One region of the Streptomyces sp. NPDC012466 genome, then DNA from elsewhere that is predicted to be linked to it. Evidence: riboswitches for the same ligand, from Rfam matches in the RefSeq annotation. Region 1 holds a riboswitch; each other region holds the start of a gene.
The links. A riboswitch is a leader RNA that binds a small molecule or an ion and turns the genes downstream of it on or off. The one in region 1 is predicted to bind cobalamin.
Positions count from the first base shown of each region.

Region 2: another riboswitch for cobalamin. It lies ahead of ACFY9E_RS21665 (ABC transporter substrate-binding protein); the one in region 1 lies ahead of ACFY9E_RS35305 (ribonucleoside-diphosphate reductase subunit alpha).
Region 3: another riboswitch for cobalamin. It lies ahead of ACFY9E_RS00835 (energy-coupling factor ABC transporter permease); the one in region 1 lies ahead of ACFY9E_RS35305 (ribonucleoside-diphosphate reductase subunit alpha).
Region 4: another riboswitch for cobalamin. It lies ahead of ACFY9E_RS33145 (cobalamin biosynthesis protein); the one in region 1 lies ahead of ACFY9E_RS35305 (ribonucleoside-diphosphate reductase subunit alpha).

Region 1 is NZ_JBIBEQ010000012.1:202,487-207,267, forward strand. Features, by position in the region: gene ACFY9E_RS35290 (GntR family transcriptional regulator) at 1-163, shown strand, start outside; gene ACFY9E_RS35295 (DUF3311 domain-containing protein) at 322-588, shown strand; gene mctP (monocarboxylate uptake permease MctP) at 585-2,213, shown strand; cobalamin riboswitch at 2,403-2,536, shown strand; gene ACFY9E_RS35305 (ribonucleoside-diphosphate reductase subunit alpha) at 2,660-4,781, shown strand, end outside.
Region 2 is NZ_JBIBEQ010000005.1:565,825-570,605, forward strand. Features, by position in the region: gene ACFY9E_RS21655 (ATP-binding cassette domain-containing protein) at 1-283, opposite strand, end outside; gene ACFY9E_RS21660 (iron chelate uptake ABC transporter family permease subunit) at 280-1,278, opposite strand; gene ACFY9E_RS21665 (ABC transporter substrate-binding protein) at 1,408-2,424, opposite strand; cobalamin riboswitch at 2,493-2,683, opposite strand; gene ACFY9E_RS21670 (CoA-binding protein) at 2,766-3,194, shown strand; gene ACFY9E_RS21675 (amino acid permease) at 3,328-4,781, shown strand, end outside.
Region 3 is NZ_JBIBEQ010000001.1:177,260-182,040, forward strand. Features, by position in the region: gene ACFY9E_RS00825 (MFS transporter) at 1-515, shown strand, start outside; gene ACFY9E_RS00830 (protein kinase) at 810-2,201, shown strand; cobalamin riboswitch at 2,331-2,516, shown strand; gene ACFY9E_RS00835 (energy-coupling factor ABC transporter permease) at 2,546-3,247, shown strand; gene ACFY9E_RS00840 (energy-coupling factor ABC transporter substrate-binding protein) at 3,244-3,612, shown strand; gene cbiQ (cobalt ECF transporter T component CbiQ) at 3,618-4,367, shown strand; gene ACFY9E_RS00850 (ATP-binding cassette domain-containing protein) at 4,364-4,781, shown strand, end outside.
Region 4 is NZ_JBIBEQ010000011.1:54,304-59,084, reverse strand. Features, by position in the region: gene cobN (cobaltochelatase subunit CobN) at 1-700, opposite strand, end outside; gene ACFY9E_RS33150 (cobyric acid synthase) at 697-2,205, opposite strand; gene ACFY9E_RS33145 (cobalamin biosynthesis protein) at 2,207-3,142, opposite strand; cobalamin riboswitch at 3,242-3,400, opposite strand; gene ACFY9E_RS33140 (hypothetical protein) at 3,517-3,738, opposite strand; gene ACFY9E_RS33135 (inorganic phosphate transporter) at 3,773-4,781, opposite strand, start outside.

The DNA.
Region 1 (4,781 bases):
CCCGCGCGAGGCCGGCCTGCTCGGCACGGACGTCGGCCTGCCGATGCTGATGCTCTCCCGGCACTCGCTGGACCGGGACGGCCGGCCGGTGGAGTGGGTGCGGTCGGTGTATCGGGGCGACCGGTACAAGTTCGTGGCCCGGCTGAAGCGGCCCGCCGACTAGGGGCCCCGGGCAGGGGTTTCGCCGCTGCTGAGGGCTGCTGCCGGGGCCTGGTTTCGGTTGGGTACCGCATTGCGGACGAGGGGTTCCGTTATCGCCACACCCTGACCTAGATTGCCTGCGCATTACACAGGTGATCACCAAGGGGACGGAGCCGCCTGATGTCGCAAGCCCCAGAAGTCAGCAGAGGGCCGGTGGTGACGCCCATGCGCGTCGTCATCGCCGTCTGCCTCATAGCGCCGTTCGTGGCCATGCTGTGGGTCGGTTCGTACGCGAAGACCGACCCGGCCTTCATCGGGATCCCGTTCTTCTACTGGTACCAGATGGCGTGGGTGCTCATCTCCACCGTCCTGACGATGATCGCCTACAAGCTGTGGCAGCGTGACCAGCGCGCCCGCTCGGCCGCGAAGGGCGGTGCGTCGCAGTGAAGGACGGCGTGAACGGCGTCGCACTCGGCGTCTTCATCTTCTTCTTCCTGGCCGTGACGGTCATGGGCTTCCTGGCCGCGCGCTGGCGCAAGGCCGAGAACGAGCACAGCCTCGACGAATGGGGCCTGGGCGGCCGCTCGTTCGGCACCTGGATCACGTGGTTCCTGCTGGGCGGCGACCTGTACACGGCGTACACCTTCGTCGCCGTCCCGGCCGCGATCTACGCGGCGGGCGCGGCCGGTTTCTTCGCGGTGCCGTACACGATCCTGGTGTACCCGCTGATCTTCACCTTCCTCCCCCGCCTGTGGTCGGTCTCCCACAAGCACGGGTACGTCACGACGTCCGACTTCGTGCGCGGCCGCTTCGGCTCGAAGGGCCTGTCGCTCGCGGTGGCCGTGACCGGCATCCTGGCGACGATGCCGTACATCGCGCTCCAACTGGTCGGCATCCAGGCCGTGCTGGACGTGATGGGTGTCGGCGGCGGCGAGAACACCAACTGGTTCATCAAGGACCTGCCGCTGCTGATCGCGTTCGGCGTGCTGGCGGCGTACACGTACTCGTCGGGTCTGCGGGCCCCCGCGCTCATCGCGTTCGTGAAGGACACGCTGATCTACATCGTCATCGCGGTGGCGATCATCTACATCCCGATCAAGCTGGGCGGCTTCGACGAGATCTTCGCCAAGGCCGGCGAGGCCTACAGCCAGACCAACCCGGCCACGGGTGCGCCGCGCGGCGCGCTGGTGCCGGCGGAGGCGGGCCAGTGGACGTACGCCACTCTGGCGCTGGGCTCCGCCCTGGCCCTCTTCATGTACCCGCACTCGATCACGGCGACGCTGTCCTCGAAGAGCCGTGAGGTGATCCGCCGCAACACCACGATCCTGCCGCTGTACTCCCTGATGCTGGGGCTGCTCGCGCTGCTCGGGTTCATGGCGATCGCGGCCGGCATCAAGGTGCAGAACGGGCAGCTGGCCATTCCGCAGCTGTTCGAGACGATGTTCCCGGACTGGTTCGCGGGCGTGGCGTTCGCGGCGATCGGCATCGGCGCGCTGGTGCCCGCGGCCATCATGTCCATCGCGGCCGCGAACCTCTTCACCCGCAACATCTACAAGGACTTCATCAAGCCGGACGCCACACCGGCGCAGGAGACCAAGGTCTCCAAGCTGGTCTCCCTGCTGGTGAAGGTGGGCGCCCTGGCCTTCGTCCTCACCATGGACAAGACGGTCGCCATCAACTTCCAGCTCCTGGGCGGCATCTGGATCCTGCAGACCTTCCCGGCCCTGGTCGGCGGCCTGTTCACCCGCTGGTTCCACCGCTGGGCGCTGCTCGCGGGCTGGGCGGTCGGCATGATCTACGGCACGGTCGCCGCGTACGGTGTGGCCTCCCCGACCCAGAAGCACTTCGGCGGCTCCGCGAAGGAGATCCCCGGCATCGGGGAGATCGGCTACATCGGCCTCACGGCGTTCGTCCTGAACGTCGTCGTCACCGTCGTCCTGACCTTCGTCCTGAGGGCCGTGAAGGCTCCCGACGGCATCGACGAGACCGAGCCGGAGGACTACACGGCGGACGCGGGCGACCCCGGGGTCCAGGTGGAACTCCCGCCCGCCACCGCCGGTTCGGCCCACTGACGTCAGGGGCACCAACCAGCGCACACCACCCGCAGCGGGCCACCGTGACCGACCGTCACGGTGGCCCGCTGTCGTATGTGATGCCCGGGGTCTCTCACGCGGCTCCCGGACATCACTCTGGTGACCTACCAGTTGACGCTCTGAAACCAGCGCGACACAACATCTGGGGGTGCCATGCGCGCCTGGCACAAGATGTATGCTCATGCTCGCTGTCGCCGCAGGGGAATCCGGTGCGAATCCGGAACTGTCCCGCAACGGTGTACTTGTGCATGTTTCGTGCACAGGAGTCAGTCCGAGGACCTGCCGACAGCGCACCCGGCCACCCGGCCGGTGTGCCCTGACGTCCGGGCCTCGTGGAATGGGCCGGTGGACGCGGCGCCGTGTGCGTTCGCGTGCTGCCCCCTGCCCTCGACGAGGCCCCCGTGCCGAGCGAGGGAGAGCCCCACGTGACCATCGCGCCAGCCGAACCGGTCTCAGCCGCCGAAGAAGTGCAGGACGCTCCCGGAGCCGCGTTGCTGCGGACCCTGACCGAGCTGACCGCCGACCTCCCCGACACCGACCCCGGCCGGGTCGCCGCCGCCGCACTGCGCGGCCGGTCCGCCCGGGCGGACGAGACGGAGTTGCGGGAGCTGGCGACGGAGGCCGCGGCCGGTCTGATCTCCGAGGACCCCGCTTACTCCCGGCTGGCCGCCCGGCTGCTGACCATCGGCATCCGCGACGAGGCCGCCTCGCAGGGCGTCACCTCCTTCACCGAGTCCGTCGCGGTCGGCCACCGCGAGGGCCTCATCGCCGACCGCACCGCCGAGTTCGTGCGGCTGCACGCCGCCCGGCTCGACGCGCTCATCGACACCGGCGCCGACGACCGCTTCGGCTACTTCGGCCTGCGCACCCTGCACAGCCGCTACCTGCTCCGGCACCCGATCACCCGCAAGGTCGTCGAGACGCCGCAGCACTTCATGCTGCGCGTCGCCGCCGGTCTGGCCGAGGACGACACCAGCCGCTCGGTGGACGAAGTCGCCGCGCTCTACGCGCTCATGAGCCGCCTCGACTACCTCCCCTCCTCCCCCACCCTCTTCAACTCGGGCACCCGGCACCCGCAGATGTCGTCCTGCTACCTCCTCGACTCCCCCAAGGACGAGCTGGACTCCATCTACGACCGCTACCACCAGGTGGCCCGGCTGTCGAAGCACGCCGGCGGCATCGGACTCGCCTACTCCCGCATCCGCGCCCGCGGTTCGCTGATCCGCGGCACCAACGGGCACTCCAACGGCATCGTCCCGTTCCTGAAGACCCTCGACGCCTCGGTCGCCGCCGTGAACCAGGGAGGCCGTCGCAAGGGCGCCGCCGCCGTCTACCTGGAGACCTGGCACTCCGACATCGAGGAGTTCCTGGAGCTGCGTGACAACACCGGTGAGGACGCCCGCCGTACGCACAACCTGAACCTCGCGCACTGGGTGCCGGACGAGTTCATGCGGCGTGTGAACGCCGACGCGCAGTGGTCGCTGTTCTCCCCCTCGGACGTGCCCGAGCTGGTCGACCTCTGGGGCGAGGAGTTCGACGCCGCCTACCGGGCGGCCGAGGCGAAGGGGCTGGCGAAGAAGACGCTGCCCGCACGCGAGCTGTACGGCCGGATGATGCGCACCCTCGCGCAGACCGGCAACGGCTGGATGACCTTCAAGGACGCCGCCAACCGCACCGCCAACCAGACGGCCGAGCCTGGCCACGTCGTCCACTCCTCCAACCTCTGCACGGAGATCCTGGAGGTGACCGACGACGGGGAGACGGCGGTCTGCAACCTGGGCTCGGTCAACCTCGGTGCCTTCGTGAGCGACGGGGACCTCGACTGGGAGCGCCTGGACGAGACCGTCCGCACGGCCGTGACCTTCCTCGACCGGGTCGTCGACATCAACTTCTACCCGACCGAGCAGGCGGGCCGCTCCAACGCCCGCTGGCGTCCGGTCGGCCTCGGCGCCATGGGCCTGCAGGACGTCTTCTTCAAGCTGCGCCTGCCCTTCGACTCGCCCGAGGCCAAGGCGCTGTCCACCCGTGTCGCCGAGCGCATCATGCTCGCCGCCTACGAGGCTTCGGCCGACCTCGCCGAGCGGAGCGGCCCGCTGCCGGCCTGGGAGAAGACCCGTACGGCCCGGGGCGTGCTGCACCCCGACCACTACGACGTGGAACTGGCCTGGCCCGAGCGCTGGGCGGCCCTGCGCGAGCGGATCGCGACGACCGGCATGCGCAACTCCCTGCTCCTCGCCATCGCGCCCACGGCCACGATCGCCTCCATCGCGGGCGTGTACGAGTGCATCGAGCCGCAGGTGTCCAACCTGTTCAAGCGCGAGACGCTGTCGGGTGAGTTCCTCCAGGTCAACTCCTACCTGGTGGACGAGTTGAAGCGGCTCGGCGTGTGGGACGCCCGCAGCCGGGAGGCCCTGCGCGAGGCCAACGGCTCGGTGCAGGACTTCGCCTGGATCCCCGAGGACGTCCGCGCCCTCTACCGCACGGCCTGGGAGATCCCGCAGCGCGGCCTGATCGACATGGCGGCGGCCAGGACCCCGTTCCTGGACC
Region 2 (4,781 bases), on a different contig from region 1:
CCGACTGTTGCTCGACGACGGCGAGGCGGCGTGCGACCGTGCGCCGGGGCAGCTCACCGAGTGGTGCGCCGTCGAGCGTGACGACTCCGGAGGTCGGCGTGAGCAGTCCGGCCAGCAGCCGCAGCAGCGTGGACTTGCCGGAGCCGTTGGGGCCGAGGACGCCGACGGTGGAGCCGGGCTCGGGCGCGAGGGCCACGCCGTCCAGGATGAGGCGTCCGTCGGCACGGCGACCGACCCGGTCGGCCCGCAGCCCCTCACCCTTCGAACGCCCGGTGCCGCTCACCGCACCCTCCGCGTCCGGTACAGCACCGCCACGAACGCCGGCACTCCGATCAGCGACGTCACGACCCCCACCGGAACCTCCTGCGGATCGAGGACGGTACGGGCCAGGGTGTCGACCCACACCAGGAACACCGCCCCCGCGAGAGCGGTGACCGGCAGAAGCCGTGCGTGCCCGGGACCGGTCAGGGCCCGGGCGGCGTGCGGCAGGACCAGCCCCACGAAGCCGATCGCCCCGGCCGAACTGACCAGGGCGGCCGTGAGCAGGGCCGTGACGCACAGCAGCACCAGGCGGGTGCGGGCGACGGACACCCCGAGCGCGGCCGCCGCGTCCTGCCCGAAGGCGAAGGCGTCGAGGGTACGCGCGTACGACAGGCACACCACCAACGCCAGGGCCAGCACCGCCAGGCACAGCCACACGTCGGTCCAGCCGGCGCCGCCGAGCGAGCCGAGGAGCCAGAACAGCACGCCGCGGGTCGTCTCGGCGTCGGCGGCGGTCATGACGACGAAGGAGGTGAGCGCGGAGAAGAGCTGCATGGCGGCGACGCCCGCGAGGACGACCCGGTCGGTGGTGCCGCCGAGGGTGTGACTGAGCAGCAGCACCAGCGCGAACGACAGCAGGGCGCCGAGGAACGCCCCGGCGGACACCGGGAGGGCGCCGCCGCCCACGCCGAGGACGACGACGAGGACCGCTCCGGTGGAGGCGCCCGAGGACACTCCGAGCACGAACGGGTCGGCGAGGGGATTGCGCAGCAGCGACTGCATCACCGCCCCGCACACGGCGAGTCCGGCCCCGCACACCGCGGCGAGCAGGGTGCGGGGCAACCGCAGCTGCCAGACGATCCCGTCCCGGATCGGCGTCAGCCCCGAGCTGCCGAGACCCAGGTGGGCGGCGACGACGGACCACACGTCGGCGACCCGGATGTCGGCGGGGCCGATGGTGATGGCCACGGCGAGGGAGGCGGCGAGCGCGACGGCCCCCGCCGCGCCCAGCGCGATCGACCCGGATGTCGGCGGGGCCGATGGTGATGGCCACGGCGAGGGAGGCGGCGAGCGCGACGGCCCCCGCCGCGCCCAGCGCGAGTCCGGCCCCGCGTCGGGCCCCGGGGGCCGGCTCGCTCCGGGTGGTCACTTCACCAGCCCGAACCGGCGCAGCCCCGCGGCCACCCGCTCCACGCCCTCGACGGTGCGGATGGTCGGGTTCATGGCCTGCCCGCTGAGCAGCACGTACCGCTTGTGCCGGACGGCGTCCATGTTCCTGGTGACGGGGTTGGACTCCAGGAAGGCGATCTTCTTCGCGGCCGACTCGGCGGTCTGCGACTTGCGGGTCAGGTCGCCGATGACGAGGACGTCGGGGTCGCGGTCGGCGACCGTCTCCCAGTTGACCTGCGGCCATTCCTCGCGGGTGTCGTCGAAGGCGTTCTTCGCGCCGAGGACCCGGGTGATGATGCCCGGCGCTCCGCAACAGCCGGCCGTGTAGGGCGACTCGGAGTTGGCGAACCAGTACAGGAGGGTGACGTCGGAGGCGTCGATGCCGGCCGTGGCCTTCTTCATGCGCTGCTGGAGGGAGGCCACGAGCTTGTCGCCCCGCTCCTTCACCCCGAACACGGTCGCGAGGTCCCGGACTTCGCCGTAGACGGTGTCGATGCCCAGGGCCTTGTCGCGTGCGCCGTCGCCGCCGCCGGAGTTGTCCTTGCCTGCGCAGTCGGACGGGGAGACGTAGGTGGGGACGCCGAGCTTCTCGAACTGCTCGCGGGTTGCGACGCCGCCCTTGCCGAGGGTGGAGACGAAGGACGCGGCGACGAAGTCGGGGTCGGCGTCCAGGACGCGTTCGAAGGACGGGTTGTCGTCGGCTAGGCGCGGCACCGACGCGTTGGCCTTCTCCAGCCCCTTCATCACCGGGTCGGTCCAGGTCGCGGTGCCCGCGAGGCGGTCGGTTAGACCGAGGGACAGCAGGATCTCGGTGGTGCCCTGGTTGAGGGAGACCGCGTGCCGCGGCGGGGTCTCGACGGCGACGTCGTGGCCACAGTTGACGAGCGTGACGGCGGCCTTCGCCGTCGTGGGTCCGGAGGCGCCGCAGCCGGTCAGGAGCAGGGAGCCGGCCGCGAGCAGGACGGCGGCACGGGCGGGTAGGGCGAGGGACACGGGAACCAGTCCTCAGGCGTCGAGGGCCCATTCGCGGAGCCCGGTCGTACGGTGCTCCCCCGCCGCATGCGGCCGCGGGGGCCGCCAGCAGGTCTTCGGACTCGGGTTCACCCGGATCGGAGCGCCTTCCCGGACGTCCACGAGGGAGTCCAGTGGCCGAGGCCCCGCCCGTCCCCCTCACCGCTGCGCGTCAGTTCCGGATTCGCACCGGATTCCCTGACCCACGTACATGGGTTCGACTGGCCTCGGCAAGCTATCACGGAGGCCGTCCGGGGAATCACCGCGCACCCCGCGCCGTTGACCCGGGAGCAGTTCGTCCACGACTCCCGAGGAGGCCGCCGGTGTACGGCGACGAGGCAACGGTCCGCAGGATTCTCACCGGGCTCGGCGACACCTGGGCCGTGGTGGGCCTGTCGTCGAACCGGCAGCGCGCGGCGTACGGCGTCGCCGCCGTGCTCCAGCGCTTCGGCAAGCGCGTCGTGCCGGTGCACCCGAAGGCGGAGACGGTGCACGGGGAGAAGGGGTACGCGAACCTGGCGGACATCCCCTTCGAGGTGGACGTGGTGGACGTCTTCGTGAACAGCGACCTCGCCGGAGCCGTCGCCGACGAGGCGGTCGCCAAGGGCGCGAAGGGCGTCTGGTTCCAGCTCGGCGTCATCGACGAAGCGGCGTACGACCGGACCCGGGCGGCGGGCCTGGAGATGGTGATGGACCGCTGCCCGGCGATCGAGATCCCACGGCTGTCTCATCACCGCGTACAGGAATCCTGAAGCGTTTCCCACGAAATCCCCGTGCCCGGTCAAGGCTGCACAACTCGTCTTCTGCGGTCGCCTGACCCCTTCCTAACCTGAGGCCTCTTGCTCGCCGAACTCCCCGAGTTCATCTCTGAGAGGCCCCGCATTCATGGAAAGAGACGGCCTGCGCCGGGAGGTCGGGCTGATCGGGCTCATGTGGGCCTCGGTCGGTTCCATCATCGGCTCGGGCTGGCTGTACGGCGCCGAGAAGGCCGTCGTGGCGGCCGGCCCCGCGGCGATCCTGTCCTGGCTCATCGGCGCGGTGGCGATCGTGCTGCTGGCCCTGGTGCACGCGGAACTGGGCGGCATGTTCCCGGTCGCGGGCGGCACGGCCCGCTACCCGCACTACGCGTTCGGCGGACTGGCCGGCATGTCCTTCGGCTGGTTCTCCTGGCTCCAGGCGGCGACCGTGGCACCGATCGAGGTCGAGGCCATGATCGGCTACGCCGGGCACTGGCACTGGGCACAGGGCTTCCAGCACGCGAAGGACGGGACGCTCACGACGAGCGGCTTCGCCGTCGCCGTCGTCCTGATGGCCGTGTTCGTCGTCGTCAACTTCCTCGGCGTGCGGATCCTGGCGCACACCAACAGCGCCGCCACCTGGTGGAAGGTGGCCGTGCCGCTGGCCGCGATCTTCATCATCGCGGCCGGCAACTTCCACCCGGGCAACTTCACCGAGCACGGTTTCGCCCCCTTCGGCGCCCACGGCGTGCTGAGCGCCGTCAGCTCCAGCGGCATCATCTTCGCTCTGCTGGGCTTCGAGCAGGCGATCCAGCTGGCGGGCGAGAGCCGCGACCCGCAGCGTGACCTGCCCCGCGCCACGATCGGCTCGGTCGCCATCGGCGCGGCCATCTACGTCCTGCTCCAGGTCGTCTTTATCGCCGCCCTGCCGCTGAGCTCCTTCGCGCACGGCTGGACCAAGCTCGACTACCCCGGCATCAGCGGTCCGTGGGCCGGACTCGCGACCCTGGTGGGTCTCGGCTGGCTGAGCGCGGTGCTGTACCTGGACGCGGTGGTCTCCCCCGGCGGCACCGGCCTGATCTACACGACGGCCACGTCCCGCGTCTCCTACGGTCTGGCCCGCAACGGTTACGCGCCGAAGCTCTTCGCCCGCACGGACGCGCGCGGCGTGCCGTGGTTCGGGCTGATCGTGTCCTTCGTGACCGGCGTGGTCTGCTTCCTGCCGTTCCCCAGCTGGCAGCAACTGGTCAGCTTCATCACCTCGGCGAGCGTGCTGATGTACGCGGGCGCCCCACTGGCCTACGGCGTCTTCGCGGACCGGCTGCCGCACCGGGAGCGCCCCTACCGCCTGCCCGGCGGGAAGGTCCTCTCGCCCCTGTCGTTCGTGGTGGCCGACCTCATCATCTACTGGTCCACCTGGGACACCCTGTGGCGGCTCGGCGTGGCCATCGTCCTCGGCTACGTCCTGCTCGGCGGCTACGCCTGGTACGCCGTCCGCAAGGGTCTGCCCGACGCGCCCCGCCTCGACTGGAGGGCCGCCCAGTGGCTGCCCGTGTACCTGCTGGGCATGGGCGTCATCTCCTGGCAGGGCGGTTTCGGCGG
Region 3 (4,781 bases), on a different contig from region 1:
CCCTGCCGGACGAGGTGCAGCGCGCGACCGGCTCCCAGGCGCCCCTGTCCTGGCTCTTCGCGCTGTCCTCCGTGCTGGTGGTCTTCACCCAGCTGCCGGTGACGCGCTGGGTTGGCGACCGGCTCGATCTGCGCCACTCCATGACCGCGGGGCTGCTGCTGATCGCGTCCGGTTTCGCGGTGGTGGCCGTGGCGCGGCCCGCGGGCTGGACGGGTGTCGCCGGGCTGCTGCCGGCCGCGGGCTTCGTGATCTTGCTCACGGTGGGTCAGATGCTGGTCGTGCCCGCCGCCCGCGCCTGGGTGCCCGACCTGGCCGAAGAGGGCCGGCTCGGCCTCTACATGGGTGCGCTGTCGTCGGTCTCCGGCCTGATCGTCCTCGCCGGCAGCGCGGCCACGGGCTCCCTGCTCGACCTGGACCTGCCGGCCGCCGTGCCGTGGCTGGCCCTCGCGGCCGTACCCGCCCTGGCGGTGGCCCTGCTGCCGCGCCGGGCGGAGGGGGCGGGCGCGGCGGCCTGATACGGCGCCGGGAGGCGCCCGGCGCGCCCCGGCGACCGGCGCGCGGGAGTGTCACCCCGGCGGACGCTCTCCCCGCTCGGGGATCTCCGGGAGCGCACCGTCCGGGGAGACCACTGTGGCGATCATGGGCCGTGCCGCGCCAGTATCCTGGGTCGGCTGCGGCACCCCCCCACCAATCCCCGTGCGGAAGCGGGGAGTTCGGCCTGCGGCGATGACCTTCCCACACGCATGAGACGAGGACGAGTGCTGCTAGCGGGCCGCTACCGGCTGGATGTTGAGATCGGGCGCGGTGGAATGGGAGAGGTCTGGCGTGCGTACGACGAGACGCTCGCCAGAGCGGTGGCCGTCAAGCTGCTGCTGCCCCAGGACACCGACGCCACGGCAACCTCCCGGTTCCGTCTGGAGGCGCAGACCGCCGGGCGCCTCAACCACCCCAACGTGGTGGGCGTCCTGGACTTCGGCGAGTTCGACAACCGGCTGTACCTGGTGATGGAGCTGGTCGAGGGCGACAGTCTCGCCGGGGTGCTGAACGGCTCCGGCACGCTGCCCGCCGAGCGGGTGGCCCATCTCGCCGCGCAGGCGTCCGCGGGGCTCGCCGCCGCGCACGGGCAGGGCATCGTGCACCGCGACGTCAAACCCGCCAACCTGCTGCTCGACGCCAACGGCACGCTGAAGATCGGCGACTTCGGCATCGCCCGGTTCCTCGACGACCCCGGCGCCGCGCTGACCGCCACCGGCCAGATCGTCGGCACCGGCCTCTACCTCGCGCCCGAACGGGCCCTGGGCAAGCCCGCGGGGCCCGCCTCCGACATGTACTCCCTGGGCTGCGTGCTCTACCAGCTCCTCAGCGGCCGCCCGCCGTTCCAGGCCGACACCGCCGTCGCCCTGCTCCACCAGCATCTCGACTCGGCTCCCGTGCCGCCTCGCGAACTCGGGGTCTCCGGACTGCCGCCGGCGTTCGAGAACTACCTCCTCGGCCTGCTCGCCAAGCAGCCCGAGGACCGTCCCACCGCCCAGCAGGCCGCCGAGTGGTTCACCGGGGGCGCCTGGCGGGGCCTGCCCGAGCCGCTGCCGGAGGTCTCGCCGCCGCTGCGGCCGAAGACCGCGTCCGCGGCGCCGTCCGCCGGGCCGGGCCCGTACACCGCCGAGACCAGCAGCCCGACCACGTACGCGCTGCCCGCGACCACGGGACACCGCACCGCGGCCCGGGCGGCCCAGGCGGGTCGTTCGGGGCGCTCACGCGGGCGCGGCGGCCCCGGCAACCGCTCCCGGGTGGTCGCGACGGCCGCCGCCGCGGCACTCTTCCTCGCCGCGATGCTCCTCGGCATGCGCTGGTTCTCGCCCGACACCACCGCGGAGGGCACGGAACCCGACGCGTCCCCGTCCGCGAGCAGCCCCGCCGCCACGCCGGCCACCGACTCCGCCACGTCCGTCTCCCCCGACCAGGACGCCGGCCCGGCAGCCGCTCCGGGGGCCGCCGGCACGCCGGGCACCGGCACCGTGGCCGATGTCACTCCGTCCACGCCGGCCGCCTCCCCGCCCCCTCCCGCGCCCGCGTCCGGCACCCCGGCTCCCGCCGGGGAAGCGGGCGACGGCGGCCCGGAGCAGCCGAAGCCGGAGAAGCCGGGCCCCGCCGGGGAAGGCGGGGAGGGCGACGACGGCGGAGACGACGGGGGCGACGACTGACACGGCCCGGACATCGCGTGACGGGACCCTTCCCGCAGCGCGTGGATCAGCCGGGGGATGCGCCGGTGTGCGAGCGGGCGCCCCCTCGCGCGCCCCCAGGGGTGGCTTGTCATCGCCCTTACCCCGGCCTTATTGTCACCAGGCCTTGGTGAACGGGAAATCCGGTGTGATGCCGGTGCGGCCCTCGCCACTGTGAATCGGGAAGTCCGGCTCCGGCCCTCACGGGCAGCCACTGGGTCCTCGCGACCCGGGAAGGCGGAGTTCGGGCGGTGGTACCCGTCAGCCAGGAGACCGGCCAAGGCGCGTCAACCATCCACGAGGTGCTGGAGAGGGTCTGCTGAGCCATGCACATTGCCGAGGGTTTCCTTCCTCCGGCGCACGCGGTCGCCTGGGGCGTCGCGTCGGCGCCGTTCGTCGTCCACGGGGTCCGGTCGCTCACCCGTGAAGTGCGCGAGCACCCCGAGAGCACCCTGCTCCTCGGTGCGTCCGGCGCCTTCACGTTCGTCCTGTCCGCCCTGAAACTGCCGTCCGTCACCGGCAGTTGCTCGCACCCCACCGGCACGGGCCTCGGAGCCATCCTGTTCCGGCCGCCCATCATGGCGGTGCTGGGCACCATCACCCTGCTCTTCCAGGCGCTGCTGCTCGCGCACGGCGGCCTGACCACGCTCGGCGCCAACGTCTTCTCGATGGCGATCGTCGGTCCCTGGGCCGGATACGCCGTCTACGCCCTGCTGCGGCGCTTCAACGCGCCGCTGATGGTGGCCGTGTTCTCCGGCGCGTTCGTCGCCGACCTGTCCACCTACTGCGTCACCAGCGTGCAGCTGGCGCTCGCGTTCCCCGACCCGGGCAGCGGATTCCTAGGCGCGCTCGGCAAGTTCGGTTCCATCTTCGCCGTCACCCAGATCCCGCTCGCGGTGAGCGAGGGCCTGCTGACCGTGCTCGTGATGCGGCTGCTGGTGCAGTCCAGCAAGGGCGAACTGACCCGGCTGGGCGTACTCCTCACCAAGAAGCAGACCCGGACCGAGACCGAGGCGGTGGCCCGATGAGCAGGAACACGAAGATCAACCTGGTGCTGCTGTTCGCCGTGGCCGCGCTCGCGGTGCTGCCCCTGGCACTCGGCCTCGGCGACCACAAGAAGGAGCCGTTCACGGGATCCGATGCCGAGGCCGAGACGGCGATCACCGAGCTGAAGCCGGATTACGAGCCGTGGTTCTCGCCGCTGTACGAGCCGCCGTCCGGAGAGATCGAGTCGGCTCTGTTCGCCCTCCAGGCGGCTCTCGGTGCCGGAGTCCTCGCCTACTACTTCGGCCTGCGCCGGGGACGCCGGCAGGGCGAGCGGCGGGCGCTGGAGCGGGAGGCCGGCAGCGCGCTCGCGGGCGCCGCGGGGAAGTCCACCGCGGAACAGGACTGAGCCGGGTGCTGCCGATCGACGCGGCGGCGCACGGCAGTCGCTGGCGCCGCCGCCATCCCGTGGACAAGGCCGTGCTCGGGCTCGGCCTGACCGTGCTCGCGATCTCCCTGCCGCCCTGGCCGGGCGCGGCCCTGGTGCTGCTGACCGCCCTGGTGGTGCTGCTCGGGCCGGCCGGTGTGCCCGGGCGGCGGCTGTGGCGGGCCTACCGGGTGCCGCTGGGCTTCTGTGTGACCGGCGCGGTCACACTGCTCGTCCAGGTGGGCGGCCCGGGCGGCTTCGTCTCCCTCGCCGCCGACGGGCCGCTGCGGGCCGGGGAGTTGCTGCTGCGCACCTCGGCGGCCTCGCTGGGCGTGCTGCTGTTCGCCTTCACCACCCCCATGTCCGACCTGCTGCCGCGCCTGGTCCGGGCCGGGATTCCCGCGCCGGTCGTCGACGTCGCGCTGGTGACGTACCGGATGAGCTTCCTGCTGCTGGACTCCGTGCGTCGCATCCGGGAGGCCCAGGCGGCCCGGCTCGGGCACACCAGCCGGAGCGCGGAGTGGCGTTCCCTGGCCGGGCTGGGCGCGACCGCGTTCGTCCGGGCCTTCGACCGGGCCACCCGTCTTCAGGCCGGGCTCGCCGGGCGCGGCTACGACGGCACCCTGCGCGTCCTGGTGCCCAAGGCCCGGGTCTCCGTCCGCTTCACGGCGGCCAGTTGCGCGCTGCTCGCGGCGCTGGCCGTCCTCACCCTCGTACTGGAAAGGCCGCTGACATGAGCGAGCCCGCCCTCGTCGCCCTGCGGGGCGCGTCCTTCGCCTACGAGGACGGTCCGGCCGTGCTCAGCGGCCTCGACTTCGAGATCCGCGAGGGGCGCGCGCTCGCGCTGCTCGGCCGCAACGGCAGCGGCAAGACCACGCTGATGCGGCTGCTGTCCGGCGGGCTGCGGCCCCACGAGGGCGTGCTGACGGTCGAGGGCCGGCCGGTGTCGTACGACCGCAAGGGCCTGACCCGGCTGCGGACGACCGTGCAGCTGGTGGTGCAGGACCCGGACGACCAGCTGTTCGCGGCCTCCGTCGAGCAGGATGTGTCGTTCGGGCCGCTGAACCTCGGCCTGGACGACACCCAGGTGCGGGCGCGGGTGGCGGAGGCGCTCGCCGCCCTGGACATCACGGCCCTGGCCGACCGGCCCA
Region 4 (4,781 bases), on a different contig from region 1:
CCTCCTCGTCACCGCCGGCCGAGGCCTGCGAGGCGTGGGTGCCGCCGGCGGCGAGCACGGTCGCGACCAGGGTGTCCGCCTGCCCGAGGATCTCGTACAGCCCCGCGTCCGCGCCGCGCAGCGAACCGCAGTACACGGGCAGCGCGTTGGCGCCCCGCGCCTCGATCGCCTCGCACAGGGTGTCGACGAAGGCGGTGTTGCCGCTCAGGTGGTGGGCCCGGTAGAAGAGCACGCCGACGGTCGGCCGGCCCTCCACCCGGGCGCGCTCGCCGTGGACGCCGTACTCCGGCATCGTGCGCGGCTCGACGAACCCCTCGCCCGTCAGCAGCACGGTGTCGGAGAGGAACCGGGCGAGTTCGGTGAGGTTGTCCGGCCCGCCCTCCACGAGGTACTTCAGCGCCTCGGCCACGACACCGGCCGGGACGGACGACTCGGCCATCAGCTCCGCGTCCGGCACGGCCTCGCCGCCCAGCAGCACGGTGGGGATACCGGAGGCCTTCAGGGCGGCGAGCCCGTCCTCCCAGGCCCGCTTGCCGCCGAGCAGCCGGACGACGGCGATGCCGGCTCCGTCCAGCAGGGCCGGAAGCTCCTCCCGGACGTCCACGCGGGTGGGGTTGCCGATCCGGTAGTCGGCACCGGAGGCGGCCCGGGCCGCCAGCAGGTCCGTGTCGGCGGTCGACAACAACAACACAGTGCTCATGCGGGCGCTCCCGGTGGAATGAAGGGCAGTCCTTGCGGCGCGCCGGACTCGATGAGCCGCCACAGCGCGTCCGTGTCCGCGTGCTGTTCGATCAGATCGCCGAGCCGGTCGAGCTGCTCCTCGCGCAGCGCGGCGAACGAGGTGTCCGGAGCGGGCACGAAGCGGCGGCCCGCGGCGGCCGCCACCTCCCGCAGGAACGCCCGCCGGAAACCGTCCGACTCCAGTGAGCCGTGCCAGTGCGTGCCCCAGGTCTGGCCGACCCGGCACCCGTCCAGGAAGGGGTCCCCGCCGGTCACGTCGGCGACCCCGTGGTGGATCTCGTAGCCCTCGACCTGCTGGCCGAGGGCCTCGCCCGCCGGCCGGGTGAGGGTCTTCTCGCGGGCGAACCGCACCCGCACGGGCAGGATCCCGAGCCCGTCGACGTGACCCTTGCGGCTCTCGACGTCGTCCTCGATGTGCTCGCCGAGGATCTGGAAACCGCCGCAGATGCCGAGGACGGGCCGCTGCTCGGCGGCCCTGCGGGCCAGCGCGCCGGCGAGGCCGCGCTCGCGCAGCCACTCCAGCGCACGGACCGTTCCCCGGGTCCCGGGCACGATGACGAGGTCGGCGTCGGACAGCTCCTCCGGCCGGTCCACGAACCGCACCACGACGCCCGGTTCGGCGGCCAGCGCGTCCACGTCGGTGAAGTTGGACATGAGCGGCACGGCACAGACCGCGACCCGCAGCACGTCCTCCCCGACCGGCGGGGCGACGACGGACTCCCGCACCGCTCCCCGCAGGGACACCCGAAGCCCGTCCTCCTCGTCGATGCCGAGCCCGTGCCGGAACGGCAACACGCCGTACGTACGCCGCCCGGTGAGGCCTTGCAGCATGTCCAGGCCCGGCTCCAGCAGGGAGACGTCCCCGCGGAACTTGTTGACGAGGAACCCGGCGACGCAACGCTGGTCCTCGGGCGACAGCAGCGCCAGGGTCCCGAAGAACGAGGCGAACACACCGCCCCGGTCGATGTCGCCGACGACGAGCACGGGAAGCCCGGCGTTACGGGCGATCCCCATGTTCACGATGTCCGTCCGCCGCAGATTGATCTCGGCGGGAGAACCGGCCCCCTCACAGATCACCGCGTCATACGTGCCCCGCAACTGCTCCAGACAGTCCAGCACCGTCCCGAGCAGCCTCTGCTGCCGCCCGCCGTGGTAGCCGCGCGCACTCATCTCCCCGACCGGCTTGCCCAGCAGCACGACCTGACTGCTCTGCTCACCCCCGGGCTTGAGCAGCACGGGATTCATCAGCGCGGTCGGCTCGACCCGGCAGGCCTGCGCCTGCATGGCCTGCGCCCGCCCGATCTCGGCCCCCTCCTTCGTCACGAAGGAGTTCAGGGACATGTTCTGCGCCTTGAAGGGCGCGACCTTGACGCCCTGCCGCACCAGCCACCGGCAGATCCCGGCGGTCACGACGCTCTTGCCCGCGTCGGAGGTGGTGCCGGCGACGAGAAGCCCACCGCTCATGTCATTTCCCCCTCTTCAGCAACCGCGCACCGGCGCACACGCCGAGCGCCAGCCAGGTGACGCGCCGCGAGAGCCGCACAGCCCGTGCGACGTCGTGCGTGCCGACGGCACGCCCCCCGGTGTTCAGCACGGGCCGGTCCTCCACCCGCCCGCCGTACGAGAGCGTCCCGCCCAGCCGCACCCCGAGAGCCCCCGCGAAAGAGGCCTCCACCGGACCGGCGTTGGGGCTCGGGTGCTTCGCCGCGTCGGCCCGCCAGGCCCGCACGGCACCCCGGGGATCCGGCCCGGCCAGGGCTGCGAGGACCGCGGTCAGCCGTGCTCCCGGCCAGCCCGCGAGGTCGTCCAGCCGCGCGGAGGCCCACCCGTACCGCCGGTAGCGGGCCGACTTGTGTCCGACCATCGCGTCCAGGGTGTTGACGGCCCGGAACCCGAGCAGCCCCGGCACCCCGCCGACGGCTCCCCACACCAGGGCCCCCACCACCGCGTCGGAGGTGTTCTCGGCGACCGACTCGACCACGGCCCGGGCGATGCCGTCGGCATCGAGGGCCTGCGGGTCCCGCCCGCACAGATGCGGCAGCCGGGCCCGGGCCGTCTCGACGTCACCGGCCTCCAGGGCCCGCCCGATGGCCTGCGCCTCCCGCGCGAGCGAAGTCCCCCCGACGACGGCCCAGGTGGCGGCACCCGTCAGCGCGACGGAGGCGACGGAGGACGTCCGCACGGCCCGCGCGGCGACGGAGCCGAGGGCGACGGCCCCCGAGGTGCACACGGCGGTGTGCAGCGCGCCCCACCCGCGGTGGTCCCGCCACAACACCCGTTCCACGGCACCCGCGGCCCGTCCGAACGCGGCGACCGGATGCCCTCGGCGAGGATCACCGAGCAGCAGGTCACCGATCAGACCGGCGGCGGCACCGTACGCGAAGACGCGACCGGCACCCATGGGCTCAGCCGGCCGGAAGGGCAGGCGGAGGCGGGGTGTTGGAACGGGATCGGCAGCCGCGCATGGCGATACGTGTCCTCACTCAGGGTGTCCACGCCCTGGTTCGACGAGACCGGCGGCGAGAGTTCCTGGCTCCCGGGGATCACTACCCCGGTGACAGTGGCGGGACCGCGCCGGACTCTCACCGGCTTCCTCTCCTGCCGCCGTACTGGCCCCGGCAGTCCACCACGGCCGGCAACCGCCGTCAACTTGCCGTTGACCTGCGAGGGGAGAGTGTGGAGAACCCCACACCGGCCCCTTCCCGCACACGACGACCGGGCGGCGCGGGACCGGAGTCCCGCGCCGCCCGGCGGACACGATGTGCGGTCGGGCCGTCAGGCCACGATCAGGTAGATCCCGTAGCCCACGGCCGCCGCGCACGCCGCGAAGCACGCGTACGCTCCCGTGACCGCGAGCCCGGCGGACCCGCCCTGCGCCACCGCGCGCTCGCGGCGCGACAGGCCGGTGATGCCGAGGGTGAACAGGCCGACGAGGGCAACGGTGACCACGAGGCTGACACCGAAGACGGAGCCGAGGGCCGCCCAGTCGATCTTCATCTCAGAGACTCTTCCTTGTAACCGGTGGGCGGGGTCAGACCGTGGTGGTCGTGGTCGGCGTCCGTTCGGCCGTGGCCTGCGCCGGGAACGAGGGGACCGGCTCCTCGGCGACCGTGCCGCCCGCAGGCGGCGGCGTCACCGCGGCCATCGCGGTGGTCACCACGCCGGCCGGCTCCGCCTCGTCGGCGTCGTTGACGTTGGTGTGGTCGACGACCTCACGCCGGGACAGCTTCCAGATCGCCGCGCTGGAGGCGACGAGGAAGACGGCCACCACGGCGGTGCCCCAGTTGCCGAAGCCGGTGACGTACTCGGCGAGCGCGCCCACCAGGGCCGCCGCCGGGAGCGTCAGACCCCACGCGACGAACATCCGCGTCGCGGTCGACCAGCGGACGACACCGCCCTTGCGGCCGAGCCCCGCGCCCATCACCGAGCCGGACACCGAGTGCGTCGTGGAGAGGGAGAAACCGATGTGGGAGGAGGCCAGGATGACCGTGGCCGCGGAGGTCTGGGCGGCGAAGCCCTGCTGCGGCTGGAGGTCGGTCAGTCCCTTGCCCATGGTGCGGATGATGCGCCAGCCACCCAGGTACGTGCCGAGCGCGATGGCGAGACCCGCCGAGAGGATGACCCACATGGGCGGGTCGGAGTCGGGGGCGACAGCGCCGCCGGCGACCAGGGCGAGGGTGATGACACCCATCGTCTTCTGGGCGTCGTTGGTGCCGTGGGCCAGGGAGACCAGGCCGGCGGAGGCGATCTGGCCGGCTCGGTAGCCCTTCTTGGACGCCTGGCTGTCGGCCTTGCTGCCGAGGGAGTAGGTCAGCCGCGTGGCGAGCATCGCCGCGATGCCCGCGACCAGCGGGGCGGCGATCGCCGGGATGAGCACCTTGGTGACCAGCACGTCGCCGTGCACCGCGCCGACGCCCGCCGAGGCGATCGTGGCACCGATCAGGCCGCCCATGAGGGCGTGGGAGGAGCTGGACGGCAGGCCGACCAGCCAGGTCAGCAGGTTCCAGAGGATCGCGCCGACCAAGGCGGCGAAGATGACC